3 regions of the Hymenobacter fastidiosus genome follow, and region 3 is predicted to be linked to each of the others. Evidence: riboswitches for the same ligand, from Rfam matches in the RefSeq annotation. Region 3 holds a riboswitch; each other region holds the start of a gene.
The links. A riboswitch is a leader RNA that binds a small molecule or an ion and turns the genes downstream of it on or off. The one in region 3 is predicted to bind S-adenosylmethionine.
Positions count from the first base shown of each region.

Region 1: another riboswitch for S-adenosylmethionine. It lies ahead of ABD833_RS14730 (O-acetylhomoserine aminocarboxypropyltransferase/cysteine synthase family protein); the one in region 3 lies ahead of metH (methionine synthase).
Region 2: another riboswitch for S-adenosylmethionine. It lies ahead of ABD833_RS02190 (phosphoadenylyl-sulfate reductase); the one in region 3 lies ahead of metH (methionine synthase).

Region 1 is NZ_BAABDJ010000035.1:93,960-104,439, reverse strand. It holds gene ABD833_RS14745 (erythromycin esterase family protein) at 1-1,177, opposite strand, end outside; gene ABD833_RS14740 (hypothetical protein) at 1,341-1,754, opposite strand; gene ABD833_RS14735 (LysM peptidoglycan-binding domain-containing protein) at 1,976-2,269, shown strand; SAM riboswitch class I at 2,512-2,624, shown strand; gene ABD833_RS14730 (O-acetylhomoserine aminocarboxypropyltransferase/cysteine synthase family protein) at 3,002-4,381, shown strand; gene metX (homoserine O-acetyltransferase MetX) at 4,543-5,574, shown strand; gene ABD833_RS14720 (homoserine dehydrogenase) at 5,552-6,835, shown strand; gene ABD833_RS14715 (S66 peptidase family protein) at 6,933-7,835, shown strand; gene ABD833_RS14710 (hypothetical protein) at 7,906-8,364, opposite strand; gene ABD833_RS14705 (DUF3078 domain-containing protein) at 8,475-9,449, opposite strand; gene mscL (large conductance mechanosensitive channel protein MscL) at 9,527-9,949, opposite strand; gene ABD833_RS14695 (enoyl-CoA hydratase/isomerase family protein) at 10,200-10,480, shown strand, end outside.
Region 2 is NZ_BAABDJ010000002.1:325,334-335,813, forward strand. It holds gene ABD833_RS02175 (TSUP family transporter) at 1-909, opposite strand, end outside; gene ABD833_RS02180 (sulfate adenylyltransferase subunit 1) at 1,148-2,425, opposite strand; gene cysD (sulfate adenylyltransferase subunit CysD) at 2,580-3,491, opposite strand; gene ABD833_RS02190 (phosphoadenylyl-sulfate reductase) at 3,638-4,390, opposite strand; SAM riboswitch class I at 4,656-4,768, opposite strand; gene ABD833_RS02195 (lipopolysaccharide biosynthesis protein) at 4,930-6,414, opposite strand; gene ABD833_RS02200 (DUF7033 domain-containing protein) at 6,679-8,022, opposite strand; gene ABD833_RS02205 (hypothetical protein) at 8,148-9,437, opposite strand; gene ABD833_RS02210 (PIG-L deacetylase family protein) at 9,440-10,150, opposite strand; gene ABD833_RS02215 (acyltransferase) at 10,140-10,480, opposite strand, start outside.
Region 3 is NZ_BAABDJ010000037.1:97,442-107,921, forward strand. It holds gene metH (methionine synthase) at 1-2,274, opposite strand, end outside; SAM riboswitch class I at 2,345-2,451, opposite strand; gene ABD833_RS16625 (PA14 domain-containing protein) at 2,570-3,709, shown strand; gene ABD833_RS16630 (hypothetical protein) at 3,822-5,261, opposite strand; gene ABD833_RS16635 (metallopeptidase domain-containing protein) at 5,273-7,837, opposite strand; gene ABD833_RS16640 (hypothetical protein) at 8,061-9,740, opposite strand; gene ABD833_RS16645 (winged helix-turn-helix transcriptional regulator) at 9,751-10,176, opposite strand.

The DNA of each region.
Region 1 (10,480 bases), on a different contig from region 3:
CTACCAGCGGGGTATATTCCATGATGGAGTAGGCCGAAAAGCGGCGGCTGCCGTAGTTCTGCTTCAGGTTCAGGAACAGATACTCCGCCCCCAGGCTGTCGAGGCGGGCCTCCATGCTGCCAACGGGCGGAGCGGCAATGGGCTGACTGGCTTCGCCCACGGCCGCGTAGCTACCGCCGGCCGTGGCCGTACCCAGAATGTAGGCCTGCGCGCCCAGAGCTTTTTTCACGTGCCAGCCCATGGGCCGGAACTGCTGAATCTCCGCGTTGTCGACCAGCTGCATCTGGTTGGCAAAATGGGCCGTGGCGCCCCAGCAAATCACTTTCTCCTGGGGGTGCTGGCGCAGGTACCACAACAGGTTGTCGGCCATCTGGGCGTCGCGGGGGTTGTTGTCGCGGGCCTGGAAGGTTTGGTGGTCTTTCACCCCGGGGTCGTTCTGCACGTAGTCGCGGGCCATGGCCTGCAGGCTGCGCAGCGTCTGGCGCCACTGCTCGGCGGCGGCCCGGCGGGCGGGCGTGGTGCCCGCGTTGGCCAGCAGGCGGTCGGCCAGCTTCACGTTCCGTTCCCACTCGCCCAGGGTGTGGCCCGCCGGGAAACCGTTGAAATGCTGCATAAAGCCCAGCACCTCGTCCAGATAGTCGTAGTTGATGGCGGCACTGGCTTTCTGCGACTCCAGGAAAACCTCCAGCTCATCGGCCAGCTCCTCGCCGTATGCGCCCGTCAGCTGGGAGTCGAAACCCGTTACGCGCAGCTTGCGGGCCGCCACGAGCTCTTCCACGGGCTGAAATTCCTGGGTGGCGGTCCAGATGCCGAATACGCTGTTGCCCAGCGCTTCCGGAGCCGACACTCCGGCATCGAGCTGCTGCTGGGCCTTGTTCACCTCGTAGAAGCCGCTCTCGAAAGCCAGGGTAGTGAAGCCCATGCGCTGCTGCAGAAAGCGCACGAGCCGGGCCTTGGCCTCGAACACGTTGCCCTCGCCGTGGCTGGGCTCACCCAGCAGCACCACCCGGGCCGCACCGATTTCCCGGGTCAGAAACTCCAGGTCGGCGAAGCTGGTATCGGCGGCACTGATACTGCGGATGGGGTGCACCACCAGCGCAGGAGTGGTAGTCTGGGCCTGGGTGGCGAAGCTGGCGCAGAGCAGGCCGGCCATCAGCAGGCGGGAAAGCAGGGACATTGGGTAATGATTGAAGTAAGCAGAATAAGACGGTGGCAAGCTAGCGGCTTTCTCCGGAACCAGCCAGACCCGCCCGGTCCTGTTCCTCATGCAGAAACAAAAAAGCCCTTTCGCACGGGGCGAAAGGGCTTTCAGCAGTTTGGTTGATTCCGGGGCCGGAGCCTTACTCAGCTTCCAGCATCAGGGTGGTGCCGTCGGTGCCTTTCAGGGTGATTTTCTTCTCCGTCAGGTTGGTCACGTCGAAGGCCATACTGGTGGTGGCGCCGTCGGGCGTGAGGGTAATTTTCTGGCCGGGCTGGTCGAAGGTGTACTTGCCCTGCATGGTCTGGGCCGGGGAAGTCATGTTGAACGTGCCGTTGGCGAAAAACTTCAGCTCCGTATCCTCGTCGGCATCAGTCTGGGCTACTTTGTCGCCGGTGGCGGTGGTTTCCTTATCAGTCTTCCACACTTTGCTGTCGGTACCGTAGAGCATGTTGGTTTCGCCCACTTTATCGGGCTGACTGCAACCGGACATAAGCAAAGCAACAAACAGCAGCAGGCTGGCCAGGTAGTGGAAGGGAGTGGCTACGCGTTTCATAGGGTTGGTGTAATGGTTGGGGGAGGATTGCAGCGGCCCGGATGCCCGATCAAGGGCTGAAGCCGGCGTTTCTTACGGGGTCTGGGGCAAAGGGTTAAGCTGCGATTTTATCCCTACTTCCCGGACAACCTAATCAGGAGGCCGGCGTAAGAACGTCAGATTCCGTGTGGCTTAGCCCCGAATCCCCCTTTCCTCCTTCCACTTCTAACCGACACGCAACCATGGGACTGTTCGATTTCCTGACCAATAAAGGCGAAGAAAAACCGGTTGAGCCGGCCGTGAAGCCCGCCGCTGCCGGCAACACCGACTTTTTCGGCAACAAAGATGCCGCCAAGCCCACGGCTGCCGGCAGCAGCTACACAGTGGTCAGCGGTGATTCGCTGTCGAAAATTGCCAAGCATCATTACGGCGACGCCGCCAAGTGGCACCAGATTTACGATGCCAACAAAGCTACCATCGGGGCCAACCCCGACCATATCGAAGTTGGCCAGGTCCTGACGCTCCCCACGCTATAAGTTTCGTTTTCCGTTTTTTAAGGCTCGCTTTTAGCTGCTGCGCTACGTTCAGTAGTTGGACAAAAACAAAAAACGAATAGCTATAAACGCAAAAAAGCGCTGTTCCGGCCCGGAACAGCGCTTTTTTGTGCCCGTAAAAAAATCACGGGAAATTTTTCACCGGACTTGCGTTTTTCAATTCCGGGTGTACATTTGCACTTACCAACCCGGTACTCCCCGCTAACGGCGGCGCAGTTTTCAAGATTTTATACAGAAGTGGCGAGAGAACAGGCTCCGTGACCCACTGGCAACCTTCGGTAAAGCGAAAGGTGCCAATTCCTGCCCGCGGTGCTCAGGCCCACGGGACAGATAAGTCGAGTACCATGAAAAACTCCCCTTTCTCCGCCTGCTCCAACCCCTCCGCCCCGGCTGCCTTATGGCTCGCCGGCCTGCCGATGGGTTTTCGTGTTTCGGCCGCCGTGGCCGCCCCCGCCCGCTGGGCCGGGCGAATGTGCTGTTGTCAGGCGTGTTGTTGCTAGCCTGACTCAGTCCTAGCGTCCCTTCCCTTCTTTTCTGTTTCTCGGCTTACTCTGCCTCCGGCGGCCATTTTTCGGGCGCTTTTCGCCGGATTTCCCCTGGTCTCAGCACCAGTTGCCCTGGTTGCGGAGCCGGCCTCAGCTAGCGCCTTTGGGGCACTGACGGGCCCAAATTCCGCCTTTTTCTTCCTGAAATTCCTCTTAACCCCGTCTCATCATGTCAACGCCAGCCCTGCATTTCGAAACCCTCCAGCTCCACGCCGGCCAGCAGCCCGACCCCACCACGGGTTCCCGCGCCGTGCCGATTCACCAGACGACTTCCTACGTCTTCAAAAGTGCCGAGCACGGCGCCAACCTTTTTGCCCTCAAGGAATTCGGCAATATCTACACCCGGCTGATGAACCCCACCACCGACGTGTTTGAGCAGCGCGTGGCAGCGCTGGAAGGTGGTGTGGCGGCCCTGGCTACCGGCTCGGGGCAGGCGGCCCAGTTTATTGCCCTGAACAACATTCTGCAGGCCGGCGACAACTTCGTGAGCAGCGCCTTTCTCTACGGCGGCACCTACAACCAGTTTAAGGTAGCCTTCAAGCGCCTGGGCATCGAAGTGCGCTTCGCCGACGGCGACAACCCGGCTTCCTTCGAGGCCCTGATCGACGACAAGACCAAAGCCATTTACCTCGAAACCATCGGCAACCCGAGCTACAGCGTTCCGGATTTTGAGCGGATTGCGGCCATTGCCAACAAGCATGACCTGCCCCTGATTGTCGACAACACGTTCGGCGCGGGCGGCTACCTGTTCCGGCCCCTGGAGCACGGGGCCCATATCGTAGTGGAGTCGGCCACGAAATGGATCGGCGGCCACGGTACGAGCGTGGGCGGCGTAATCGTCGATGGCGGCACCTACGACTTCGGCAACGGCAAGTTCCCGCAGTTCACCGAGCCCTCCGAAGGCTACCACGGGCTGGTGTTCAACGACGTGTTCGGCAAGGGCGGGCCGTTTGGCAACATCGCCTTCATTATCCGGGCCCGGGTGGAGGGCCTGCGTGACTTCGGCCCCGCCATCAGCCCCTTCAACTCTTTCCAGCTGCTGATTGGCCTCGAAACCCTGAGTCTGCGCGTGGAGCGTACGGTGGAAAACGCCCTGCGCGTGGCCACCTGGCTCGAGCAGCACCCCCAGGTGGAAAGCGTGAACTATCCCGGCCTGAAAAGCAGCCCCTACCATACCCTGGCCCAGAAATACCTGAAGCGGGGCTTCGGCGGCGTGCTCAGCTTCAGCCTGAAAGGCAGCAAGGAAACGGCCACCCAATTCATCGACAACCTGAAGCTGATCAGCCACCTGGCCAACGTGGGCGACGCTAAAACGCTCATCATTCAGCCTTCGGCCACCACGCACCAGCAATTATCCGAAGCCGAGCAGCGCGCGGCGGGGGTCACGCCCACCTCCCTGCGTCTGTCGGTCGGCATCGAGCATTTCGACGACATCCGCGCCGACCTGGCCCAGGCGTTTGAGGCCGTCCGCAACGCGGCTACGCCGGATGAATCAGGCCGCACGCTGCTGCAGCCCAAACCAGAACACGCGGCTCCGCTGGAAGTATAGCGGGAGCGTTGAGAGCTGAGATTTTAGCGCTCAGAGCGGAGAATCAGCTAGCTGACAGGGCATCCGGTTATGGTTTTGCGGCGCGGCAACTCATCCAGCTAAGCGCTTAAATCTCAGCTCTCAGCTCTACCTTCTAAAACCCCAGCTGTAAGCCAGAATATATGACCAACAACCAGGTGTTCCGCCTGCCCGCGCCGCTGCCCCTGGAAAGCGGGGCCGTATTGGCGGAAGTGCGGGTAGCCTACCAGACTTTCGGCACCCTCAACGCCACCCGCGACAACGTGGTGTGGGTGTGCCACGCCCTGACCGCCAATGCCGACGTGCTCGAGTGGTGGCCCGGCCTGTTCGGCCCCGGCTGCCACTTCAACCCGGCCGACTGGTTTATCGTGTGTGCCAACATTCTGGGTTCCTGCTACGGCTCCACGGGCCCGCTCACGCCGGGTGAGGACGGCGCGGCGCCCCTGTATCAGGCGTTTCCGCTGGTTACGGTGCGCGACATGGTAGCCGCCCACGAGCAGCTGCGGCAGCAGCTGGGGCTGACGAAAATACACACCCTGATTGGCGGTTCCCTGGGCGGGCAGCAGGCGCTGGAATGGGCCGTGCAGCAGCCGGCCGCATTCGAGCACCTGGTGGTGCTGGCTACCAGCGCCCGGCATTCGCCCTGGGGAATTGCCTTCAACGAAGCCCAGCGGCTGGCCATTTTCGCCGATTCAACTTACTTTTCGGCTACGCCCGCCGGGGGCCAGGCGGGCCTGAAAGCGGCCCGGGCCGTGGCGCTGCTCAGCTACCGCAGCTACGAGGCCTACACCACCAGCCAGGCCGAGCCGGCCGACGAGCCGCTCACCGGTTTCCGCGCCAGCTCCTACCAGCAATACCAGGGCGACAAGCTCGTGGCCCGGTTTGATGCCTACAGCTACGTCGCCCTGAGCCGGGCCATGGACTCGCACCACGTGGGCCGGAACCGGAGCGGCGTCGAGGCGGCGCTCCGCCGGATTCAGGCGCGCACCCTGGTCATCGGCATTAGCTCCGACGTGCTGTTTCCACCCGCTGAGCAACAGCTGCTGGCCCGCCACATTCCCGGCGCCCAGTATGCCGAAATGGATTCCGGCTTCGGCCACGACGGTTTCCTGATTGAAACCGCGCAAATCACCCATCTTCTCGAACGATTCTATGTCCAGTCTTTCGCCCGCTAAGGCCAACCCGGCTTCCGCTCCTGTCCACCCCGCGCCCCTGCGCATCGGGCTCATTGGCTTTGGGTGCGTGGGCCAGGGCATTTATGATATCCTGCTGCGCCTGCCCGAATTCGGGGCGGAGGTACGCCGCATTGCCGTCAAAAACCCGCTTAAAGCCCGGACGCTGCCCGCCGAACACTTTACCTACCACGCCGATGAGCTGCTGGCCGACCCGGACCTGGATGTGCTGATCGAAGTAATCGACGATGCCAATGAGGCTTTCCGGCTGGTCAGCGCGGCGCTGCGCCAGGGCCGCCGCGTGGTGACGGCCAACAAGGCAATGGTGGCGAACCACCTGCCCGAGCTGGTGGCCCTGCAGCAAAATCACGGCGGCACCTTATTATACGAAGCGGCGGTGTGCGGCAGCATTCCGATTGTCCGGACCCTGGACGCCTATTTTGGGCAGGAGCCCCTGCGCAGCGTGAGCGGCATTTTCAATGGCTCGTCGAACTACGTGCTGACCCGCATGGGCACCGACGGCTCCGACTACGCCCCGGCCCTGGCCGAGGCGCAGGCCAAAGGCTTCGCCGAAACCGACCCCACGCTCGACATGGCCGCTTTCGACCCGCGTTCCAAAGCCGTGATTCTGGCCGCTCACGCTTATGGCGTATTGCTAAGCCCGGCACAGGTGCTGAACCTGGGCATTGAGCACATCAGTGCCACCGACATTGCCTACGCGGCCGTGGAAAGCCAGAAAATAAAGGTGGTGGCCGGCCTGTACTTATTGCCCGACGGCCAGCTCACGGTGCTGGTCACGCCCCAGCTCGTGAGCCGCGAGTCGCCGCTGTACGGAGTAGATGAGGAATTCAACGGCGTTGTCATCGAGGCCGAATTCGCCGGCACCCAGTTTCTGCGCGGCCGGGGCGCGGGCGGCTACCCGACCGGCTCGGCCGTGCTGGCCGACCTGGCAGCCCTGCGCGGCGACTTCCGCTACGCCTACGCCAAGCTCCGCGCCACGCCCCTCGCCTACACCACCGATCTGGAGCTGGAAATATATCTGCGCACCGACAACGAAACCCTGCTCGACCAGCTGGGCTTCACCGACATCACCGAGGAAGCCGACGAGGACGGCTACATCGTAGGCTACGTGCCGCTCGATGCCCTGCTCCAGCACCGCGACGCGCTGCGCAAAGCCGGCGCCTTCGTGGCCCGCACCGGCAACGTGCGGCCCGCCCCGGCGCACTCAGCCGCAAGTCAGGAGCTTCAGGCGGTGAGCTCTTGAGCTTGCTTTAGCTGGTACTCCCCTAATATCGGGTGGATTGCTGCCCGGTCAGCACCGGGGTTTGTTGCGTAAGTTCGCGGCTCCCAAACGCTGCTTTATGCCTACTACGCCGCCCGCCCTGCGCCCCCACGACCGGGTCGCCATTGTCAGCACCGCCCGCAGGGTTTCGGGCGCAGACGTGGCGGCCGCCATCGAAATTCTTGTCGGCTGGGGGCTGGAAGTGGTACTGGGCGAATCTATAACGGCCGCCCACCACCAGTTTGCCGGTTCCGACGAGGTGCGGGCCCGCGACTTTCAGCGCCAGCTCGACGACCCTGGTATCCGCGCCATCCTGTGTGCCCGCGGCGGCTACGGCACCACCCGCATTATCGACCAGCTCGACTTCGCCGGTTTCGCCCGGCAGCCCAAATGGATTGCCGGTTTCAGCGACATCACTACCCTGAACTGCCACCTGCTGCGCCGGGGCCACGAAAGCATCCACGGCGTGATGCCGCTGCTCTTCGACCAGGCCGGCGGCGAAGAAGCCCTCGAAAGCCTGCGCCGGGCTCTGTTTGGCGAGCCGGTGACTTACCAGGCCCCGGCTCATCCGCTCAATCGCTCCGGCACGGCCACCGGGGAGCTGATCGGCGGCAACCTCTCCCTGCTCCAGAATCTGACCGGCACCGCCTCCGACTGCCCTGCCGCCGGCCGCATTCTGTTTCTGGAAGACATCGACGAATACCTCTACAACATCGACCGGATGCTGGTCCACCTCGACCGCACCGGCAAGCTGCGCGACCTGGCCGGCCTGCTCGTGGGGCACTTCACCGACCCGCACGACAACGCCGTACCCTTCGGCCAGACGGCCTACGAAATCATCGACACCTATGCCCGCCGCTACGATTTTCCCGTGGCCTACAATTTTCCGGTGGGCCACGAGCCCCGGAACATGGCCCTGATCTGCGGCCGGTCGGCGCGCATGGTGGTGACGGCCGACGGCACCCGGCTGGACTATGTCTAGCGCAACCGGCAACAAACGCAAAAAGCCCCGAAGGTCTGCTTCGGGGCTTTTTTTATAAACTTTGTACTCCCTAAAAAAACAGGAAGTGCTTCTTCTTTTGGTGGGTGAGCGGCTTGCCTTTAGGGTCGATACCGGCAGCGGACCGGCTAACGCCCCGCTTCTGCAGGGCCGTGCCACGCTTGTCTCTGAAGTTGAGCACCCTGAAGCCGCCGCTACCCTTTTCCAGCTGGCGGGCCGGCCCCGAGGCGCGGCCAAAGCTGGTGTTGGCGGTGCCGCCCCCGGCGCGGGCTTCCAGCACTTCCATCTGCTGGTCGCGCTTGGCCTCGTTAGGGTTCATGCTCATCCGCTGCTGCATGCGGGCAATATCCTCACCTGACGCCTTGCGCGCCCTGGCCTTAACCTTGGTCTTGCGCGGGCCGGCTTCAGTAGCCTTGCGGGCTTCTACGGAATAGTCGGGAGCCTGGGCGTGGGCGGCGTGGGCCATGAGTCCCGTAGCAGCCAGCAACAGAGCGGCAATCAGCTTTTTCATGTAGCGAGAAGGAAAGGGGATGCAAGGAGGAAATGGGCGCTGACCAGCCGGGGGCGGGCTTCTTCAGATTTGGCCGAAAAACTGGGACGCCCCAAAGATAGTTCAAATCACTAAAACTTGTAAGTCAGCCCGATACCCAGGATTTCCTTGAACTGAATGCGGCGCCCCCGCCCATCGGGCACCCCATCCTCGTTCTCGTCGAGGGGCACCAGCACGTCGTCGTCGTACACGAGGGTGGTGGCAATGCTGCTGCTGATGAACCTGTTGACCTTGAAGCTGACCAGGGTTTCCCAGTTCACGTCGATGTTTTGCGGGTTGTGCAGGTAGTTGCTGAACAGATCCAGCTTGGTCTGGAAGACCACGTTTTCCCACACCGGCTTGCGGTATTTCACGTTCAGGTACGCCCCCAGCTCCTTGCGAAACCGCTGCCCCGTGCCGCGGATAAGCTGGCCGGCGGCGGTCCGGTCGGCGGCTTCCACCCCGAAAGCGCCGGCATCGGCCAGCGTCTGGTTGGCTACCACGGTGAACTTGCCGGTGATGGGCGACCCGAACACCGACAGCTGGTCGTTGGGCTTGTAGTCGATACCGATGGAAGTCAGGATAAATGCCGGGGCGAAAAAGCCGGACAGCAGCGAATCGGGCTTTTCAATGGCCTTGGTAGGCGTGAGCTGCGTTTTGACGTTCACCTGAGCGGCGTAGTACAGCACTTTGGTAAACTGGTGGCCATACTTGGCATTGAGCTCCAGCTTGTCGTCGTTCTTGCGCATCCGGGCCTTGCCCGCTTTCAGCGTGCCGTAGAGCAAATCCAGGGACGTATCGAAGGTATTGTCGCCACGGCGGTGGTGGGCAAACACGTTACCAATGGCCAGCACCGAAAGCGAGCTTTGACCACCCGGGGCCCAGTTGGTCAAACTCACCTGGCTGAGGTTGAGCGTACCCACGCCGCCGCGCCGCCAGCCCTGTACCGTATCGGGCGCGGCAGCCGTGGTTTCGGAAGTCTGGGCGAGCAGGGGCAACGGCCAGCCCAGCAGCAGCCATAGGCCCGGAACCCGCAGCCGGGACGGCAACCTGCAGAGAATTTTCATAGAGGAAATAAAGTAACTGAACCGGCCCGAGCTCCATCGGGAAGCTTGGGCCGGCTGAAGCAAGGCCGGGCCGGAAACTACCGGCTGCGCAGGGCGTCCCGGATTTCCATGAGCAGCAGCTGGTCTTTCGTGGGGCCCGGTTCCACGGCTACCACCACTTCCGCGGGCCGTTTGAAGCGGTTGGCAAATTTGACGATGAGGAACACGCAGAACGCAATGATGACAAAATAGAGGATGGCGTTCAGAAACAGGCCGAAATTGAGCGTGGCCGCGCCGGCCGCTTTGGCCTTCTCCATCGTGTCGTAGCTGTTGCCGTCGAGGGCCAGAAACCAGTTCCTGAAGTCGAGTCCGCCGGTGGCCAGCCCAATCAGCGGCAGCAGGATGTCTTCGGTCAGCGCAGTCACGATTTTGCCGAAGGCGGCCCCAATGATAACGCCGACGGCCAGATCCAGCACGTTTCCCTTGGCAACAAACTCTTTGAACTCAGCGACAAATCCCATGTGCTTGCGGTAGTTGGAGGGAAGAAAAGAAACCTATGGCTAGGGTAAATATATCAATTTGCCGATGCCCCCGGCCCCCGGCCCGGCTCAAAGCAGCGCCGCTCGTCCGCACGGCCGGGCCGTTTTGACCAGCGGGTGGACCTACCGGATCCGGCGCGCCGCGTTCCGGTTTGGCCCGCCGCCGCGCCCCTCCCCCCCGGCTCCGGTTTTGCTCTATCTTTGCGCCCGTTCTTTCCACTTCCTGCTCCTGATGGCTTCTTTCGAAAACCTGCTCTACGCTCCCGATGCTGCCACCGGCATCCTGACCATCACCCTGAACCGCCCATCCAAGCTCAACGCGCTGAATGCGGCTACCATTGAGGAAATCCGGCAGGCCATGCAGCTGGCCCTCGACGATGCGCAGGTGCGGGGCATCATCCTGACGGGCAGCGGCGAAAAGGCTTTCGTGGCCGGAGCCGACATTTCGGAGCTGGCCGCCCTGAACGACATCAATGCCCGCCGCGCCGCCGAGCTCGGTCAGGAAGCTTTTTG
Region 2 (10,480 bases), on a different contig from region 3:
ACTCACGGCTGCCGGCGCAATGTTCATGCTCATCAGGCTGATGGCCGTGACGACGCCGTAGCCCATGCCCAGCAGCCCGTCGATCAGCTGAGCGCCGAAGCCGATGGCCACGAATACGTAGAACATCTTCGCGGTGGTGGCCACGTCCCAGGCCTGCTGCCAGGTAACGTAGTAGGAGAGGATGTTGAAGCACAGCATGGCCGCAAACGCCAGCAGCGACAGCGTGGCCAGCCGCCGCCACTGGGCCGCCGCCGGCGACTCGTCGGCCAGGCCATCCAGCCGCTCCGTCGGCACGGCGTTGAGCGGCTTCACCCGCTGCGCAAAGTTGCCCCCCAGCTTGCTGCGAACGGCGGTCAGGTGCCGGAGCACCCGGTGCAGCTCGTCGGGTAGCGTCTCGTCGAGTACCAAGCGCAGCCGCCTGGCCACGGCGGGCAGCTTACCGTTGGTGGAAATGGCAATTTTCAGGTCGCCTTTCTGCACGATGGAGCCCAGGTCAAAGTCGGACTCGGCGGGGGTGTCGGCCACGTTGCAGAGCAGGCGCTGGGCCGTGGCGTGGGCCTTGACGAGGCGGTTGACGGCGGCATCGTTGGTGGCCGCAAACACGATATCGTGCCCCAGCAGGTCCTGCGGGTCGTAGGGTTTCTCGCGCAGCTGCACGTGCGGGTACTTCGCCGTGAAAGCCAGAATTTCGGGCCGGAAGGTTTCGCTGACTACCGTCACGGCCGTGGCGGGGCTGTTGCCAAGAATAGCCGTGAGCTTTTCCAGCCCTGCCGCGCCGCCGCCCACGAGCAGCACCCGCAGGTTTTCCAGCTTCAGAAAGATGGGAAACAACGCGTTGGTGGCGGGCAGGGCTGCCAGCACCGACCCTGGCGGCGGCAGGCCGGCAGGTAAAGGAGTGGACGGGGTCATGGTTGAGGTAGTAGAAGGGCGGAGCGGCCGAAGCCGGGGGGAAAAGATAGTCAGAATCGGATTAACCCATTGATAGATTTAAGGTTAGCGGCCGCGGCCGGCCGGGGGGGAACCCGCCGGGGCGCGTCGTCCCCCGGCCGACGTAGTCAGGGCTATGGGGATGGGGGTACGCAGCCAGAACCAACTAAGGGTCAGTTTTATACGTCAATCCGCGACTCCGGAGGCAACCAGGAGCCGGCTAAATCGTGACACCCAGGGGCCCGGGCACGAAGCTGTTCGGTACGGTTTCCACCATGCCGGCAGCCAGCGTATCCCCGCTCAGCTCATCTACCAGGATAAAGGCCCCCGTCGCGCGGTTGTGCTGGTAGGCATCAACCACCAGGGGGGCGGCCGTTTTGAGGCGGATGCCCACGATGTCGTTGAGCTGGGCCGATTCGGTGGCGGCGCGGTCGTAGGTACGCACGTTCACCTGGTAGTCAATGGCCGTGACCACCGCCTTAACTACCGCCGAGTGGTGCTGCACCAGCAGCTTACGACCGGGCCACAGCGGCTGCTCACTCATCCAGCATACGGTGGCTTCCAGCTCCCTGGTTACGCGCACCGAGCTGCCCACTGGCACGATGGAGTCGCCGCGGCTGATGTCGATGTCGTCGCGCAGGCGCAGGATTACGGCCTGGGGCGCGGCGGCGGTTTCCACTTCCCGCTGGTCCACCTCAATGGCCTCAATCACCGACTCCCGGCCCCCGGGCAGGATCTGAACCCGGTCGCCGCGGCGGTATTCGCCGCTGTGGATGCGGCCGGCGTAGCCGCGGTAGTCGGGGTAGTCGGCGGTCTGGGGGCGAATAACGAACTGCACCTGAAAGCGGGGCTCGCCAATAGCTGCTTCCTCAAAGGCCGGCACGCTTTCCAGGTGTTCGAGCAAGCTGGGGCCGGCGTACCAGGGCAGGTTTTTGGAGCGCGTCACGATGTTGTCGCCGAGCAGGGCGCTGAGCGGAATGGCCGTCACCTGGGGCAGTTGGAGCTGGTCGGCCACGGCGGCGTAGTCGGCTACGATCTGGTCGAACACCGTTTCGTCGTTGCCCACCAGGTCCATCTTGTTCACGGCCAGCACGAAGTGGCGGATGCCCACGAGCGAGGCAATGAGGGCGTGGCGGCGGGTCTGCTCCACCACGCCCTGACGGGCATCGACCAGCACGATGGCCAGATCGGCGGTGGAGGCGCCCGTGACCATGTTGCGGGTGTACTGCACGTGGCCGGGCGCGTCGGTGATGATGAACTTGCGGCGGGGCGTGGTGAAGTACTTGTAGGCCACGTCGATGGTGATGCCCTGTTCCCGCTCGGCGCGCAGGCCGTCGGTGAGCAACGCCAGGTCCACGGTGCCGTGCACGGTAGGCCGGTTTTCCAGCGCCGCCAGCACGTCCAGCGACACGGAGTCGGAGTCGTAGAGCAAACGGCCAATCAGCGTACTCTTGCCGTCGTCGACGCTGCCGCAGGTGATAAATCGGAGAAGGTCCACTGGTTACTGTGATGAATGTGATGAATGTGGAGAATAGGGAGAATGGGCTGGATGTGGGAATGGGTGAAATGTGATTAATGAATTTTCGGTCGGCGCTAGGTGCTACGACCGTTTCATTCCTCCCATTTTCACATTCACCGCATTGCCCACATTATTAAAAATAACCGTTCCTTTTCCGGTCTTCCATGCCGGCTTCGGAGATGTTGTCGTCGAGGCGGGTGGCGCCCCGCTCACTGACTTTGGCCTGGAGCAAATCCTCAATGATGTCGTCGATGGTGGCCGCGTCGCTTTCCACGGCGGCGGTGCAGGTCGAGTCGCCCACGGTGCGGAAGCGCACCTGGCGCTCCACGATTTCGTCGGTTTCGTCGAGGTGCAGGTGCTCATTGAGGCCCAGCAGCTGGCCGCTGGGCAGCACCACGCAGGTGCGCGGGTGGCCGAAGTAGATGCTGGGCAGGGCAATGTTTTCGCGCTGAATGTAGTGCCACACGTCGAGCTCGGTCCAGTTCGAAATCGGGAACACGCGCACGTTCTCGCCCCGCTGGATGCGGCCGTTATAGATGTTCCAGAGCTCGGGCCGCTGACGTTTGGGGTCCCACTGCCCAAACTCGTCGCGCACCGAGAAGATGCGCTCCTTGGCCCGGGCCTTTTCCTCGTCGCGGCGGGCCCCGCCAATGCAGGCGTCGAACCCGAACTCCTCGATGGTTTCGAGCAGCGTATAGGTTTGCAGCGGGTTGCGGCTGGGGAATTTGCCGCCCGGCTCGCGCAGGCGCTGCCGCCGGATGGTGTCTTCCACGCTGCGCACGATCAGCTTTTCGCCCAGCTCGGCGGCCAGCTGGTCGCGGAAGGCCAGCACCTCGGGGAAGTTGTGGCCGGTATCGACGTGGACCAGCGGAAAGGGGAAGCGGCCGGGGCGGAAGGCTTTTTCAGCCAGCCGCGTCAGCACGATGGAGTCTTTACCGCCCGAAAACAGCAGGGCCGGCCGCTCAAACTGGCCCGCCACTTCCCGCAGGATGTGAATGGCTTCGGCTTCCAGCCGGTCGAGGTAATCGAAATGGAGGGTACTCATAGGATCTGTTCTGGCGGGGCCTCACCCCCCGGCCCCCTCTCCGAAAGAGAGGGGGAGCCTGACGATTGTCAGCGCAGACCTTGGGGCCTGCTGGCCGGGGAGAGGTGAAATGTTGGTTTCCGTTAAATTCTTGGGGGGGAGCTTCACTACTCACTACTCACTACCACCTCCGGGTCGGGGCCGTTGTGGGTACCGTGCAGGCCGCACTCTTTGGCCGACTGATCTTCCCACCACCAGCGTCCGGCCCGGAAATCCTCGCCGGCTTTGATGGCCCGGGTGCAGGGGGCGCAGCCGATGCTCACGAAGCCCTGCTGGTGCAGCGGGTTGAACGGAATGCCATGGGCATGCACAAATTCCCAACACTGCTCCCAGGTCCAGTCGAACAGCGGATGAACTTTGATGAGCCGGTGGCCGCCGTCCCACTCCACTGCGTGCATATCGTGCCGGTTGACCGACTGCTCGGCGCGGATGCCGGTAATCCAGGCCTGCTGCCCGGCCAGGGCCCGATTCAGCGGCTCCACTTTGCGGATGCCGCAGCACTCTTTGCGGTTTTCGACGCTATCGTAGAAGCTGTTCGGGCCCTTTTCGCGCAGCAGGTCTTCAACCCTGGCCTGCTGCGGGAAGTAGGGCGTAATGGTCCGGCCGTAGCGGCGCAGGGTTTTGTGCCAGGTGGAATAAGTGTCCTGAAAATTGCGGGCCGTATCGAGGGTGAAGACGGTTATCGGCAGATTGTGCTCGAAAATCAGGTGGGTGATGATCTGGTCCTCGAGGCCGAAAGACGTCGAGAACGTGGCTTGGCCGGGAAACTGCGCGGCTACGGCCGTCAGCACGGATACGGCGGAAAGCCCGGCGAGCTGCTGGCGCAGGTCGGAAACCAGCGCCTCAGAGGCTACTTGCATAATGAGAGGATAATGGGTCTTTTTTCCGGAGCAACGGGCCCAGAAAGCCGGCGCGAATCCGGGCGGGCTATCCTGCGGCAGCCGAAAGAAAATGGGCGGAACAAAACCTCAGCCGGCTGAAGTCAGGGCCCGGACAGGAAAAGGGCAGGAGTGGGCCGCACTACCAACAACGCCGGCTCATCAGCCTGCCACAACATCCATGCGGTAGAGCAGAGAGGGTGGCGGTGACGGGGCGGAGGTTGGAAAAGGCTTTCACGGTGACTTGTTTTTATATGGTCAGGACTTAGCTTCGTTGACCTTCGGTTGGCACCTTGCCCGCGGTGGCGGGTGGTTGCCGGCGTTTCGTCGAGCCTGTCTCTCCACGCCTCTGTATAAAAACAATCCTCTGGGGGGTAAAGAATTGCTGCGGCAAAGGTAGCAGCCCGATTTCTGAACTTCCTAACTATTGTTTTATCTATCTTAAAACAAGGTAGTTGAACGGAATAAGGGTGAAATTCTTGGGGGTTGATCCTGAATTACTTAACGTAATACCCGATAACCTAAGGTAATATGCTTTTTTTCAGACTGCCCAATAAAACCCGGGCTTCCGGTACGGCATTCGAGCCCAGAATCAGGATTGTGTACACGCCGGTAAGCACCACGGAGCGCACCAGCATGGTAACCAGCAATGAGTGGGTGAACGGGACCAGCCAGCCCGCGAAACCTGCTCCGGCCGCCACGGCCACGATGAGCGGAATGCGCCGGTCGAAGGGCTGCAGGCGGTAGGAATACCACACAAACCAGGTGCGGGCCGTGTTGATGCTCACGAGGGCAATGAGTGTGGCCAGGGCCGAGCCGGTGAGGCCATAGCGCGGAATCAGCAGCCAGTTCATAAACACCGTGCCACCGGCCAGAAACAGGTTGAAAATCAAATCGAAGCGGTAGCGCGGCGAGGTGACGACGATGAGGCCGTTGACGCCGGTGATGCCGTCGAACAGGCGGCCGGCCAGCAGCAGCAGCACGGCGGTAGTGCCGGTGGCGTACACCGGATTTTTGATCAGGGAGTAGATGAAGTCCAGGTTCAGGCCGATGCCCAGGGCCAGGTAGCAGCCCACGGCCGTGTTCAGGCGGGTGGTGCGGCGGTAGAAGTCGGCCATCTTGGCCAGGTCCTGGTCTTTCCAGTACTGGGCCAGCAGCGGGAAGGCAATCTTGTTGAGCGAGCGGGCCGGGATGGTGAGGGCCGTGCTGATGTTGTAGGCAATGCCGTACACGCCGGCCGCCGCCAGGCTGAGCTGGGCGCCTACCATCCAGGAGTCGATAAAGCCCAGGATGCTGCCCGAGAGGCTGGACAGCAGGGCAAAGCCGCCGAAGCGCACGATTTCACTCACCGGCCGCACCCGCAGCGCCGCCCGGGTGGGCCGCAGGTGCAGCTCCCCGATATAGCCCAGGTAGGCCGTCAGCAGCAGTAGGATGATGCCGTAGAGCCCGATGTAGCCGAGCACGAACTCGTGAAAGTTGAGGTAGCCTTTGCCATAGAGCAGAGCCAGTCCCACGATGAGCAGGCGCAGCACAATATCCTGCAGAAAGCCCGAAAAGGCGGTGTGGTACAGCCCTTTCAGGTAGGCATCCTGCAGGGAGTAGAGCAGCGTGAACAGCGCCAGCGCGCTGCCCCACCAGTAGTAGGGCACGAGCAGCGCCGCGTCCTGGGGGGCGTACTGGTCCAGCAGCAGCGGTTTGGCCAGCCCGTAGAACAGCGTGACCAGCAGAAAGCCCAGCAGGGGCAGTCCCAGCAGCAGGGGCAGAAAGCCGTGGTGGCCGGCCTCGCGGTTGCGGAAGTAGGGGAAGAAGCGGATGCCCACGCTGGCAAACCCGAAAGCGGCAAACTGCGCGTACACCGTGGCACTGGACACCAGCAGCGTGGTCAGCCCCAGCTTCTCGGGAGCCAGCAGGTGGGGCAGCACCAGGGCCGTATTGACGAAGCCCAGTGCCAGCCCGAGGTAGGAAATAATGGTGTTGCGCAGCCCCTGCCGCTGAACGATACCCAAATCAGTTGTCAGTTATGAGTTGTCAGTTGCCAGTTGCGTGTTGCCAGTTGCCGGTTGTGAGTTGCCGGTTATGAGTTGCCGGTTGTGAGTTGCCAGTTGCGTGTTGCGTGTTGCCAGTTGCCGGTTGCCAGTTGTGAGTTGCGCGTTGCCAGTTGCCAGTTGCCAGTTGCGTGTTGTCAGTTCGTCCTGATGGCTTTATTAAACGAACTGGCAACTGGCAACTGGCAACTGGCAACACGCAACTCACAACTGGCAACCGGCAACTCATAACCGGCAACAGATTTCCCGGCCGTTGACGAAAGCTGTTTTGCGGCTGCGAAGGTAGTCCATGATGATGTGGAACTGCTGCGGGCCGTTGTGGAGGTTGGCCGGGTCGAAGTTCTCGTTGTGCCAGAGCACGGTGCATACGCCCCCGAACCGCTCGATTTCCCCGAACATGGGCTGCAGGGCCGGCAGAATCTCATCGGGGGCCAGCTGCAGGTAGTTGGGGTGATAGAGCGTGGCGTCCATCACGTTGAGCGGGATTTCGAGGAAATCAGTGGCCCGGCTCTGCGTGAAGTCGAACGGGTGGAACGGGTGGCAATAGGAGTGGCGGAAGCCGAAGTGCTCGGCAAAGCCCAGGGTGGTGTCATAGGTGAAGCGTAGCGAATCAAGCAGTATCGGGGTGAGGCGTGGTTCCCAAATCAGGTAATGAAACCGGAGGCCGGAAGCCGTTATGGGCAGCAGGTGTTGCTCGCGCTTCAAGCGCAGCCCGTGCCCCGACGTACCGATACTCCCATGGAGCTGTATTTCGTCTCCTGCTGCCGCCAGCGCCTGGATCTGCGTCTTAAGCTCGGTTGTCAGGCGGTAGTCGGCATTGGGCGTGCTATTCGTGGGCAGATGGTTAGGTAGGAAGAAAAATGTGCTTTTTGCGCCGTATTCTGCCACCGTTTGCCGCACCAGCGCCAGATTATCCCAGGCATCGGACTGGGTGAAGTGCTGCCAGAGTTGCCGGCCAAACCCAACTACGTCACGTCTTTTGAGCGCTGCTTTGGCCGGGGCTTTCCAGGCACTGTGCAGATTGTCGATGTCGTGCGTAATGAAGGCCGCAAAGGGCGCATCAGCTGCCCATTGGCGGGGCTGGCAATGCTGGCCCGTGACGTGTTCCACAGCCGTTTTCAGGATGTCGAAGTAATAGTTGACCACGGGCACCGCCACGAAGCCGTAGCGGTGCTGCACGCTGGCCGTGAAGGGGAAGCGGCCATGATGGTCCCGCTCGTCGGAGAAATATTCCTGCCAGCCGCTGAGCAGGTAAAAGGCGGCCGAAATCAGGTCGGCGTGAATGTGGGCGCGGCCATCGGGCAAGAGCTCCAGCAGCGGCTGGTCGGCGGCCGGGCTGAAGAAGAAGGGAATCTGCTGGCCCAGCCATTCCCGCCAGACCGGCTCGGGCGGGTAAGGATTGGTCTGGCTGAAAAACTGCCCGGCGGCTTCTGTTACCTGAATCTGCGCGTCCCGGTAGCCTATCGAAACGGCCGGCACGGCGGCGTAGGCCTGGCCGAAATGCCGGAGCACGTAGGTCAGCCGGGTTTCGGCGGAAATGGGCGCAGTGGCGGGAAGCGGAGGCAGCATGGTGCAAAGTAAGGTTCTGGGGCTGGTTCCGTTCTGGCGATGGTTCCGTACTGGGGCCGGTTCCGTTCTGGCGATGGTTCCCGCAGAGGAGCGCAGAGGATTTCGCAGAGGACGCAGAGCTGTTCTTATGGAGTGGTGTTCAGCCATTCCTCCAGCTGCCGTAATGCCCGCTGCTGGCTGTGGCCCTCGTCGGCGGTGCCGAGCGTGGCATTGTAGTAGATGGCGCGACGGTAGTGGTCGGTGGGCTTGTGCAGCTGGTACTGGCGCAGCAGGGCCGTTAGCTCGGGCAGAGAGTGGACGCGGTCCACGAGGCCGTGGGCCGCGTAGCCGTAGTAGTCGTCGGCAATGCCGTGGGTGCCGAAGCGGTAGTAGAGGCTGACCACGTTCAGCAGGGTGGCTTCGAGGTGGGTGCTGGTGTCGGCGGCAATAAGCGCATCCTGCTGCTGCAGAAACTCAAACACGTTTTGCTGCCGGGCATCGGAGAAAAGTAGCTGCGGATGATGTTGGCCCAAAAAGCGGAAGTCGCGCCGGTCGCCGGGGTGGGGGCGGAAGGTGAAGGTGAGGCCGGGGAAATCCCGGAACAGGTGGTCTACGACGGCGGCAATGGCGGCGGTGGCGTCAAGGGCATTGCAGGCTATTCCCACGCGCTGCACGGTAGGATTCAGGTTCTTTGCCGCCAGAAAAGCATCCGCCTTGGGCATACCCACCAGCGCCACCCGGCCGGGTACGGGGCCGCACTGCCGGTACTTGTCCAGCGCGTCCTGGCCTTCGAGCAGGCTCAGATCGAAGCCCAGTGGAGGGAAGTTGGTGCTCACGCTGGCGTGCTGCACGTAGGCCGTGGGCACGCCGCCGGCCCGGGCCGCCAGCAGCAGGGCGCGGGAGTCGTCGTTGTGGTCGTTGGCGAAGATGATGGCCCGGGGCCGGTAGTGGCGCAAAGCCCGCCCGTACACCTCGTAGTAGCCGACGGCGTTGAAAATCAGGTCGAAAAACCGCCACGCCCGCCGGCCCTCCGTCCGCATCAGGCTAATCAGCACCAACTGAAACTGCCAGTAGTACAGCAGCTTGCGCCGCAGCGAAAGCCGGTTGACCACCGCGTTGTAGCGCCCGATTTCCTTGCTTTGCCCCGCCACCAGCACGCTGTCGGGCCGGGCGGCGCGGATGAACTGCAGCGCCTCGTAGTTGTTCTGGCTCACCACGTACAGCCACACCTTTCCCTGTAGCGGCTCGGGGTTGCGGACGGGCCGGAACACATTGCCAACGAGGCGCACGGCCGCGTAGCCGAGAACTTTGGCGAGCCGACGCAGGGGGTCCGGCGGCGAAATACCGGCCAGCACGTGGGCCGGAAACGCGGCGAAATGGTCGGTGAAGCGGACGTAGAGAATGTCCCGGAGCCGCTGGGTCAGCTGGTCGAGCACGGCTACCCGATGTGCCGGATGAGCATAAACGCCTCGGCCAAGGGCTGCCCAATCACGATGCCCCAGCGCTGGGCCTGGATGCGCAGCGCTTCCGGCGAGCGGGGGTGCGGATACGCCCGCTTTTCAAACTCGTAGGCCTCCATGCCCGCAATCTTAGCCGCCACATCTGCCTCGCCCACGGCCAGAAAGAAGTTGGGCAGAAAGGGGTTCGGGTAATTAGCCGCCTGCCACTCGGTCGACGAAGGCGTTTCGCAGGCCAGAATAGTGCGGGCCGGTTCGCCGGGCAACGGGCGGGTGGCGGTAATGACGGCTTCGAACGTGCGGCGGTGGTCGATGTTGGTGTCGCCGCCGTGGTGGGTGAAAATGACATCGGGCTGAAAATCCTCCTTTTCCTGCTCCACCACTTTCACGATATCCAGCAGGTCCACGGAGTCGAAGCGGTTGTCGGCGAAATCGTGGATGCCGGTGGAGGCGTAGCCGATGGCCTGGGCCGCCCGCTGGATGTTGGCGCGGTGCACGCGAAGCTCGGCCGCCCACTTTTCCGGGTCGCGCACGGTGGCCCGGGACGTGATGCCCTCCCCCAGGATGATGGCGCGGGCCGTGCAGCCATGCTCGTGCACCAGGCGGTGAATGGTGGCGCCCAGGCCCAGCAGCTCATCATCAGGGTGGGCCACCACGACCAGCACTTTCTTGTTTTTCCAGTTAAAGGGCATCGGGCGAAACGGCTAGCAGACGACGGTATTCGGCGGGCAGGATGGAGGAAAAGGCCTGGCCGGTGTAAAACTTGATGCCGCGGCGGCGCAGGAAGTCCCGGAAGTCTTCCTCCACCTCGGTGAAGGCTCCCGCAGTCTTCATCGTGTCGAGGTGAAACACCACCTCGTTGCAGCGCAGCGCGTGCCGCTCCGGCGCGTAGGTCAGCTGCACGCGCAGGTCTTTGTAGGCGGCCAGCGCCTCGTAGTCCTGCACGATGCGGCGGATGAGCTGCTCGTTGCGGGCCGCGTCGTGGCTCGGGTACACGTTTTCCTTCAGGACGCGTACCGGAA
Region 3 (10,480 bases):
CATCACCCGGGCCGACTTCACCACCTGGGGCAGAAACATCTTGCCGGCCCCGAACAGGTCGCCGACCACGTTCATACCGGCCATCAGCGGCCCCTCGATGACTTCCAGCGGGCGGCCGACCTGCCGGCGGACTTCCTCGGTGTCCTGGTCGATAAACTCGGTGATGCCGCGCACCAGGGCGTGCTGAAGCCGCTCGGCCACGGGCAGGCTGCGCCAGGCATCAGCCACCACTTCGACCTTGCCTTTCTGCTGCACGGTTTCGGCGAAGTCGACCAGCCGCTCGGTGGCGTCGGCGCGGCGGTTGAGCAGCACGTCTTCCACCAATTCGAGCAGGTCTTTGGGCACCTCGTCGTACACGGCCAGCTGGCTGGGGTTCACGATGCCCATATCCAGCCCGGCGCGGATGGCGTGGTAGAGGAAGCTGGAGTGAATCGCCTCGCGCACCACGTCGTTGCCGCGGAAGGAGAAGCTGATGTTGCTGATGCCGCCGGAAGTCAGCGCCCCGGGCAGGTTGGCCTTGATCCAGCGCACGGCCTCGATAAAGTCGAGGGCGTAGTTGCGGTGCTCCTCCATGCCGGTGCCCACCGTGAGGATGTTGGGATCGAAGATGATGTCCTGGGGCGGGAAGCCCACTTCGTTGACCAGGATGTCGTAGCTGCGCCGGCACACGGCAATTTTCTTCTCAAACGTGTCGGCCTGGCCGGTTTCGTCGAAGGCCATGACCACCACGGCGGCCCCGTACTGACGCACGGTGCGGGCGTGCTGTTTGAAAACTTCCTCGCCCTCTTTCAGCGAAATGGAGTTGACGATGCTCTTGCCCTGCACGCACTTCAGGCCGGCTTCGAGCACGGTCCACTTCGAGGAGTCAATCATCACCGGCACCCGGGAAATGTCGGGCTCGGAGGCAATCAGGTTCAGAAACGTCGTCATGGCCTGCTCCGAGTCGAGCATGCCCTCGTCCATGTTCACGTCGAGCACCTGGGCACCGCCTTCCACCTGGTCGCGGGCCACCTGTAGGGCGGCCTCGTAGGAGCCGGTGCGGATCAGGCGGGCAAAGGCCCGGGAGCCGGTCACGTTGCACCGCTCGCCCACGTTCACAAACAGACTGTCGGGGTAGATATTGAAGGGCTCAAGGCCGGCCAGGCGAGTCGCGCTTGAATTAGTAATTAGTAATGAAGAATTAGTAATTGGCTCGTCGGCTTGCTGGTCGTCGGCAATTCTTAATTCTTCATTACTAATTACTAATTGCGCATTGCGGAGCTGAGGAAGTGGGCGTGGCGCGTAGCGCTGAGCCAGCTTACTCAGCTCCGCAATGTGCTGGGGCGTGGTGCCGCAGCAGCCGCCGGCCACCGTCACGATGCCTTCCTTCAGGTAATTCTCCACCACGGCCGCGAATTCCTGGGCCGACTCGTCGTAGCCGCCGAAGGCGTTCGGCAGGCCGGCGTTGGGGTAGGCGGAAATATGCACGTCGGCAATCCGGCTCAGCTCCCTGACGTAGACGTGGAGCTGGTCGGCCCCCAGGGCGCAGTTCAGCCCCACGCTCAGCAGCGGTAAGTGGCTGATGGAGTTCCAGAAGGCCTCCACCGTCTGGCCCGACAACGTGCGGCCGGAGGCGTCGGTGATGGTGCCCGAAATCATAACCGGCACCACTTTGCCGCCCTCGTCGAAGAACTTCTGCACCGCGTACAGGGCCGCCTTGGCGTTGAGCGTGTCGAAGATGGTTTCGATGAGCAGCGTGTCGGAGCCGCCGTCGATCAGGCCGCGCACCTGCTCGAGGTAGGCCGCGGCCAGCTCGTCGAAGGTCACGGCGCGGAAGCCGGGCCGGTTCACGTCGGGCGACAGGGAGGCCGTGCGGTTGGTGGGCCCTACGGCCCCGGCCACGAAGCGCGGCTTGTGCGGCTCGCGGGCGGTGAATTCGTCGGCTACCTCTTTGGCAATCCGGGCTGATTCGAAGTTGAGCTCATACACGATATGCTCCAAACCATAATCGGCCTGGGCGATGGTGGTGCCGCTGAAGGTATTGGTTTCCACCATGTCGGCCCCGGCGGCGAAGTAGTCGTGGTGGATGCCGCGGATGATGTCGGGGCGGGTTATTGACAGCAGGTCGTTGTTGCCGCGCAGGGGCTTGGCGTGGTCCGCAAAGCGCGGGCCGCGGAAGTCGGCCTCGTCCAGCGGGTGGCGCTGAATCATGGTGCCCATGGCGCCATCGAGCACGAGAATGCGCTGCTGAAGAATAGCGTAAAGCGGGGATTTGGGGCGGGGCGTCGGTTGCATAGCTGCTTCTATTCTAATGAGGCGGTACCAAAAAGCCTATCCAGAAAGAGCCGCGCAAGGGCGAGTCCGGTACTTATCTTTATTCGCCGCCGAAACGCCGAAATGGGAGTTGGCACCTTGTGTAGCAGGTTGCCAAGACGTCGTCGGGCCCAGTCCCTCGGTCTTTCTGGATAAGTAACTAAAACGAAGATACAGTACGAAAATCCGGAATCCAATTTTGGGAACCGGTCGGGCGTTATCCGGTAGCTTTAGGCCCGTAGGCAACGCGCGACGCTTTCAGATGATCAATTCAGCCATGCTGTTTCCCCGATTTCTCCCGGCCCTGCTCCCGCTGCTCCCGCTGTTGCTGCTGCTATCCGTTCGGCTGCCGGCCCAGAGCCTGCCCGGTACCGGCCTGCGCGGGCAGTACTACGACGGCAGGAACTTCAACCGCCTCGTGCTCACCCGTACCGACCCCACCATCGACTTCAGCTGGACCACCGGCCCGCCCAACCTGATGGGTATATCGCGCCGGTTTGTGGCTCCCGGCCCCGGCGTGCCGGCCGAGTATTTCTCGGTACGCTGGACGGGTCACATCTTCATTCCCGTTACCGGCCGCTACACCTTCCGCATCCTCAGCGACGATGGCATGCGGGTGTGGGTGGGGGGCAAGAAAATCCTGAGCGCCTGGCGCGACCAGGTCGCCACGGAGTCGGCGGCCGAGGTGACGCTGGTAGGCGGGCGCTACTACCCGCTGCGGGTGGAATATTACCAGGTGCAGTGGGATACCCGCGCCCTGCTCACCTGGCAGCTGCCCGGGTCGGCCGCCGAGCCCCAGCCCATTCCGGCCAGCAGTCTGTACGCCGAGCTGCCCGCGTCCGCCAAACCAATACCAGCCGTGGCGGTACGCCCCCAGCCGGTTGCTCCCCCGGCCCCGGTCGTTAGTCCGCCGACTGCGCTGCCTCCCAGAGTAGTTCCGCCCAACCCCGGGCGCGGGCACCAGACCGCCGCGGTTTCCCGGCGGGCGGCAGCAATGCCGGCCGCTCCTCCGGCCGCGGCCCCCGCCAGTCCGGTTGCGGTACCCGACACGCTGCCGGATTTATCGGCCCTGAGCAAAGGAGCGGCCGTGACGCTGTCCAACCTGTATTTCACCCAGAGCACGGCCACGCTGCTGCCCACTTCGCGGCCCCGGCTGAACCAACTGACCCGGATGCTGCGCGCCCAGCCCGCTTTGCGCCTCGAAATTGCGGGCCACACCGACAACGTCGGGGAGCCGGCCCTGAACCTGCGCCTGTCCGAGCAGCGGGCCCGCGTCGTGCGCCGCTACCTCGTGCAGCAGGGCATCGACTCGGTGCGGCTCACGGCCCACGGCTACGGCGCCACCCGCCCGGTAGCCGACAACCGCGACCCGCAACAGCTCCCCCGCAACCGCCGGGTGGAAGTCATTATCAATTAACAATGAGCAATTGCTTGCCTTGCGCGGTAGTGGATACGTGACTGATGCCCCAGAAAAAGCTCCGTTACCAACTGGTAACGGGGCTTTTTCTGGGGCATCAGTCAGGCGGGGTTTACTCGCGGACGATACGGGCTACATAGCGGCGGCCGTCGGCGGCGGTGCCGGTGAGCAGGTAGAGGCCCGGCGGCAGGCCCGCCAGCGACAGGCGCTGCCCACCGGCCTGGGCCAGCGCCCGGGTGGCGGGCCAGGTGCGCACGCGGCGGCCCAGCGGATCGGTCAGGGTCAGCTCGCCCGCTACCTGGCGGTCGGCGCGCAACGTCAGCTCGGGCTGGCCGGCCGCCAGCGGGTTGGGCCAGGCCTCAAAGGCGACCCGGGGGGCGCGGGCGGCCCGGGTAGAAAGGACGCGCCAGTTGGCGTGGATGCCCAGAAACAGATCGGAGCGGCCCAGGGGGCCTTGCGTGGCCTCGCCGCTGAACACGTAGTTGTTGGTGCCCGGCTCCACGGCCAGGCTGCGGATGGTTTCCGAGCCGCCGGCGCGGAAGAGCACCGTGTCGCGCAGCACCTGCCCGTCGGGCGTGATCTTGCCCAGGTACACGCGGTAGCCATCGGCGAAGTAGAAGCTGCCGGCCAGCACGAAGTTGCCATCGGCCAGGGGCTGCACCTGGCCGGGCGTGGCGTAGCCCGTCACGACGCCATTGGTGTAAATCAGGTACTTGGTCCAGACGGTATCAAGCGCGGCGGTAAAGCGCGTGAGCTTGCTGGCCTGACACATCAGGTAGCCCCCCTGGTTGGGCAGCGGGGCCACGCTGGTGATAAAGTCGCTGCCTTTACCGTACAGGGGCTTGGTCTGATCTACCACGCCGGCTTCGGTCAGGTGCAGTAATTTCCGCTCGCTGATGGTACTGCCATTACTGTTCTGGAGCCAGTAGCCGCCCCGTCCGGAGTTGTCCTTGAACAGCCCGGTCACCACTCCGATGTTGTCGGCATCGTAGTTGATGTTGGTTCGGGCCACGACCTGGCCGGCGGCGTTGACCTTGAGCCACTGCGGGTAGGTGTTCAGCGAGGCCGTGAGCACGAAGGTGCCGTCGTTGCCCAGCAGCAGGCCGGTATACGAGTCACCGGTAGGGCCATCTACCTTGCGGGTCCAGAGCGTATCGCCCTGCGGATTCAACAGGATCAGGATGGCTTCATCGGCAAAGCCAATATTGGCGTCACCCCCAGCTCCCGCGACCAGCACCTGTCCGGCGGCGTTCTCGCAAATGGCCCGCACGTTGATTACCGTGAAACCCGGAATTTTGTGCGTACGGGTCCAGAGCGTATCGCCCTGGGCCGTGGTGCGGACCAGGTAGAGCTTTTCGTCAAGGGCCGTAGGGGGCGTTTTTTGTTGGGTGCCAACTAGCAAATAGCCCCCGGCTTGCACCGGGGTCAGATACCCAAGCCGTTCCGGGCCGGCCGACCCGTACACCTGCTGGTGGAGTAGCTGGGCCAGGGCTGGCGGCCCGGTCAGGACCGCCAGCCCGCCCAGGACCAGAAAGAGCAGAAAGCGTTTCATCGGCGGGCGCATTAGGGATTGATCTGGACCTGACGGGTGAGGTACCGGCCCCTGGGGCCGGTGAGCTCCAGCAGATACGGCCCGGCCGGCAGCCCGGTCAGCGACAGCGCCGGCTGGGTACCCGGTCCCGTCCGTACGGCCCGGCCGTGGGCGGTGAGCAGCCGGTAGGTGTAGGTGGCCGCTTCGGCGGCCGGTACCCCACTCAGGGCGAAGCGCAGCTCCCGGCCCTGAGTGGGGTTGGGAAACACCGTCAGCGCCGGGGCGCTCCGCTGCTCGACTGGGGGCCCGCCCACGGGCGAGCGGATAATCAGCTGGCCGCCAGGCTCGACTTCGAGCTGGCCGAACTGCTGGAGCGCGGTAGCTTCGGCCTGGGTTTTGATGCTCAGCACGCCCCCGCTTCTCACCAGAATAGCGCTACCCGGTTCCGCGAGCAGACGGCCGGAATTAGTTATGAATACGGTGCTGCCACTGCCGATTTCCATTGCCCCGCCGTCTTCCAGATGGACGTATGCCTCCGGCCCCACTGTCAGGTAGGTGTCGTTGATGAAGTCGGCCCGTGGTCCGGGCGTGGTCCGGTTGGGCGTGCCGCTGCGGTTGATGCGCAGCCGCACGCCGGGTTTCACGTTCACCGCGTAGCCGCCGGCCGCGCCGGGTACGTGCTGCACGGCCAGGTTGCCGGTCCAGCGCGTACTACGGTCCACGTCGGTATCGGTAAAGCTGACGGCTACCCGCAGGCTACCGTCGCCGAGCTGTTCCAGCAGCCGCACCGATACGCCACTGAGCTGCATGGGGGCCAGCTGCTGCTGACTGACGCTAAAGTCGGGATTGGAGGCCAGCGCCGGGTTGGAGGCGAGCCCGATCTTGTTGGCAGGAGCGCCGGAAACGAAGTTGAAGCGGGCGTCGTGGCCCAAAAAGCCGTAGTTGGGTGCGTTGTTCAGCGCCGAAAAATGGAAGTACTCGTTGCTGGTTGCTCCGTTGGTCCCGGTGGTGTAGCCAATGCTGCCATTGGCATCCTTGTCGCCGCGCAGGAACATGAAGGTGCTTTGCCCGCCCGTGGGGTTGGCCGCGCCCTGCTGGAAATTGTAGATTGGGTTCCCCCACAGCGCGTTGCTGTAGGTGCTGCTGGTGCCGTTCCAGCTCAGGTCGTAGTGGCCGGCGGCCGAGAGGTATTTCAGCCCGTTGGCCCCCAGATCGAAGCCTGCCCAGCCGAGCGGGTTGTCCTTGTTCTGGCGCAGGTCTTCCACGTAGGCCATCAGGCCGGTCGGAATGGTGGGGAAGGCCTGACCCGCGCCGTTGAGGGTCCACTGCAGCTGATCCCAGATGCTTTTCTGCTGCCGGTTTTCCAGCCACAGATACTGGTAGGTACCGGTAGCGGGGTTGAAGGTATTGGGCAGGCGGATGCGTAGCGCGTCGCCGGTCGTGATAAAGTCGCGCAGCAGGTAGCTGCCGGCGGGGGGCAGCTGGGTGGCGTCGGTCACATCGCCGCTCACGCCGTTGCACCGCAGCGGGGCCCAGCCCAGAAACCAGCGCTCCCAGGCGTTGATGTTGCCGGTGGTCATGCTGTTGCCGGTGGTCACGTAATACTTGCTGCCGCACACGCCGTTGTTGCCGTTCACGTGGGGGGCGTTGTAGAGCGTATGGGCAAATTCGTGGACGAACAGCTGATGGTCGATGCCTTTAATCCCCAGGCACTGGGTGAAGCCGTCGTAGGTAGTCAGCGCCGGAGTGGTGCCGGTGGCGGCCATGAGCGTGTGGGTACCGATGCTGGCATAAGCGCCGCCGCTGCCCAGTGCATTCTGCAAATTGTCTGTTGCGAAGGGGCCACCCGTACCGGGATTCGTGCCGGCGTAGCGCCAGATGATGATCGTGTAGTCAATTCTGCTGTCGGGCGCGGAGGTGCTGTTGTCGAACGTGTAGGCCGGATTGTTGGTCCGGCCGTCCAGCTGGGCCCGGCTCAGGCCGGCCATGTGGGCTTGCAGGGCCGGCTCGGTGCGGATCTTGTCCATCACCTGCTGGGTATAGGGACCCCAGGCCCAGCCGGCATTCTGCGCCGTGGTGGCCGTCACGTTCACCCGCACGGGGAAGTTGAGGGCCGTCATGCGGAAGGGGCGGCCGTTGAACTGCGACATCTGGTAGTAGAAGTTCGACAGGGTCTGGTCGGGAGCCGTGGCGCTGAACTGGGCCGGGCTGGTGTAGAAATTATTTGCCGCCGAGCGGGGCAACGACTCGCCCCAAGCCGAGCCGTTGAGCGTCTGGGGCCAGGGATTGTTAGGGTCATTATCGTTGTTGTTGGGGATGCCAGCAGCCCCTTGTGGGTCAATATTTGGGTCCACGTTATCATTGGTGAAGCCGGCATAGATCACCAGTACGCGCAGGTCGCCGCGGGGCGTGAGGGCCGCGCCGTATTCCGACAGGCGGGTTGCCGTGGTCCCGTTGGGGGGTATCGGACCCGACTCCGGCTTGCCGGCCGGATTACCGGGAAAGCAGGTGAAGGTGTTGAGAAAATTGTGGTACGGCCCCGGGCGGGAAACCTCCTGGGCCCTGGTAGGGCGGGCGTAGCTAGCGCCCAGCAGCATGAGCAGGACCCAGAAGGCCGTGCGGGGGTTGATCCGCGCTAAGCGGATGGGGGGGTAAACGTGCTGTGCATGAGATAATTGGGTAAAAAGTAAATGGGTAAGGACAGCGGCAATAGGTAGGATAGTAGAGCGGGGCAAGGCCTAAAGAGAGCAAATTAAATCCGGCCGGCCAAACGCTGCTCGAAATAGTAATGCGCGGCTCTGCCCATAAACCGGGGTCACCTCAGGGCAGAATCTCCAGACTTAAAATATTGGCCCGCAGGCCCGGCAGCCGCAACCGCGGGTGGGCCTGGTGCTGGCGCAGAAATTCAGCCACGGCCGGCGTGGGGGGCGTGGCCGGGTTCAGGTCGAACAGCATCAGTACCGGTTTGGACGTACGCAACGGCAAGTGAGCCAATAGCGAATCGGCATCCAGTACGATATGGCCGGCCAGCCGGGCCGCAATTTCCACCCGCTTGTTGTAGGAGTTGCGCCCCAGGATGAGCGGTTCGCCCGGACTGATGGTGCGCAGAAACTGGTCGAGCCGGCGCACGTCGGCGGCGTGGCCGGGGGCTTGGTCCATGAAAAAGGCGGGGGGCTGCCGCAGGCTCTGCACCGTGCGCCGGTCCCGGGTAGCCACCGACAGCAGGAGGGAAGCGGCGAGCAGCCCCAGCCCGGCCGCCCGCACGGCCGGCCGCAGGCGCGCGGGGCGGCTCAGCACCAGCACCAGCAGCATAGCCGATACGCTCAGAAACGCGGGCAGAAAGTAGCGCGTGTCGGCCACGTACGTCCATCGGCCCCCCGCAAACCAGCCTACCAGCGCGGCGGGGTAGCGTAGCGAAACGGCCGTCAGCAGCCCGGCGCAGATCAGGGCGGTGCTTCCCGCCAGCAGGTGAAACAGCACCCGGCGCGTGGGCCAGAACCGGCCCCGGCGGTGCGCCGCCCGCCATTCCCGGCGCAGGCCGTCGCCCAGCACCATAATTACCACCGCTGAAACGAGAATTACCGCCCCGATTCGCAACCCCACCCCGGAGGGTACGCGGCTAAAATCCAGCTCATTCGAGAAAAAGCTGTGGTAGAAAACCGGGTCGAGCTGGAGCAGGTGGTGCCAGTACAAACCCAGGGTGGCGGCGCTGGCCGGCTCGGTGGCCAGCTGGGTGTAGAACTTCGTGATGTAGTAGGCGTCGCCGGCCACGCGGGCCTGATACACGAGCAGCCCCGCCACCAACCCGGCCAGCAGCAGCAGCGCGGCCAGCGCCGGCCGCACCAGCCGGGGCCGCCAGCGCCCGCCAAAAGCCAGCAGCGCCAGGGGCAGGAAGAAGGCCAGCGGGTAGTAGGCAAACCGCAGCAGGCAAGCCGCAAACCCCAGCCCACTCATCAGCAAAGCCGCTCCGAAAACCGTCCGGCGAGCCGCGGGCGGCTGAGTCAGCAGCCGGAACAGCCCGGCCAGTCCGCCCGAATAAAAAGCCAGCGCCAGCAGATCGGTACCGAACAGCAGGTGGAACGGCGCGTTGCTGAGGCCCCAGAACAAGAAAAAAACCGCCGGCGCGTACGGCACCAGCGCGCGGTGCAGGGGTTTCAGCAGATACCACCACGCCGTCAGCAGCCCCAGCAGGCCGGCCCAGTGCAGCACCTGCATCGAAACCAGGAATTCCGGCGACACCCCGCGCAGCAGCCCCGCCATCAGCCAGGCGTAGCCGGGCGGCCACAGGTTGAGGGGCTCAAACCCCGGGGCGGCCAGATCCTGCCAGTTGGCGCGGGCCAGACTCACGCCGTGGCCCCGCAGCAGGTTTACGGCGCTTTCGGTCTGGGTCTGCATGTCGCGGGTGAGGGCCGGCATGGCCAGCTCGTGGGCCCAGCGCAGCAGCACGGCCAGACCAAAGGCCAGCCGGTTGAGGACGGGCCAGGAAACGTTGAACGTCATGCGCGCCGCCTCAGGAAGTCACGACCAGGACTGCCGCCGCCGCGGTCGGCACCGGCCTGGCCTGGCCCGCCCCCAGCCCGCAAGCATCGTCGGAGGGATTGAGCGGGGCCAGGCCCAGCGCCTCGCGGTGCCGGATGCCCCAGGCGTATAACGACTCCAGCACGGGTTTCAGGGTCTGGCCGTGCTCGGTGAGCCGATACTCGACCCGGGGCGGAATAACGGCGAATACCTGCCGGTGCAGCAGCCCGGCTTCCTCCGGTTCCCGCAGCTGCCGGGTCAGCATCTTCTGCGTCACCTTCGGGATGCGCTTCCGGAGCTTCCCGAACCGGAGCGTCTGGTCTTTGAGCAGCATCAGGATAAAGATTTTCCACTTGCCGCCCAGCACGTCCAGCGCTGCCGCGGTAGGGGAGGTTAATTCTTTCTTGACGTTGGCCATAAAACTAGAGCAGATTTCAGGATGGGGCACCTAGTCGTTCAACGAGACGCCTCACCCCCCGGCCGCCTACGCCGCCTGAGGCGCGGAATGAAAAAGGAGAGGGGGAGCCAAACGTCAGAAGCATGTCCGGTGTCCCCGCTCCTTTTCCGGACTCCGCGCCTAAAGCAGATGCGGGGCCAGGGGGTGAGGCGGCCGCTAGAACGGCCGGGTACACCAACCTGAGATTTGATCTATGCGCCTGATTATCAATGTTTTTTACTAAAAGACACCTGCCTTACGAAAAGGTGCCTACTCGACAAAAGTA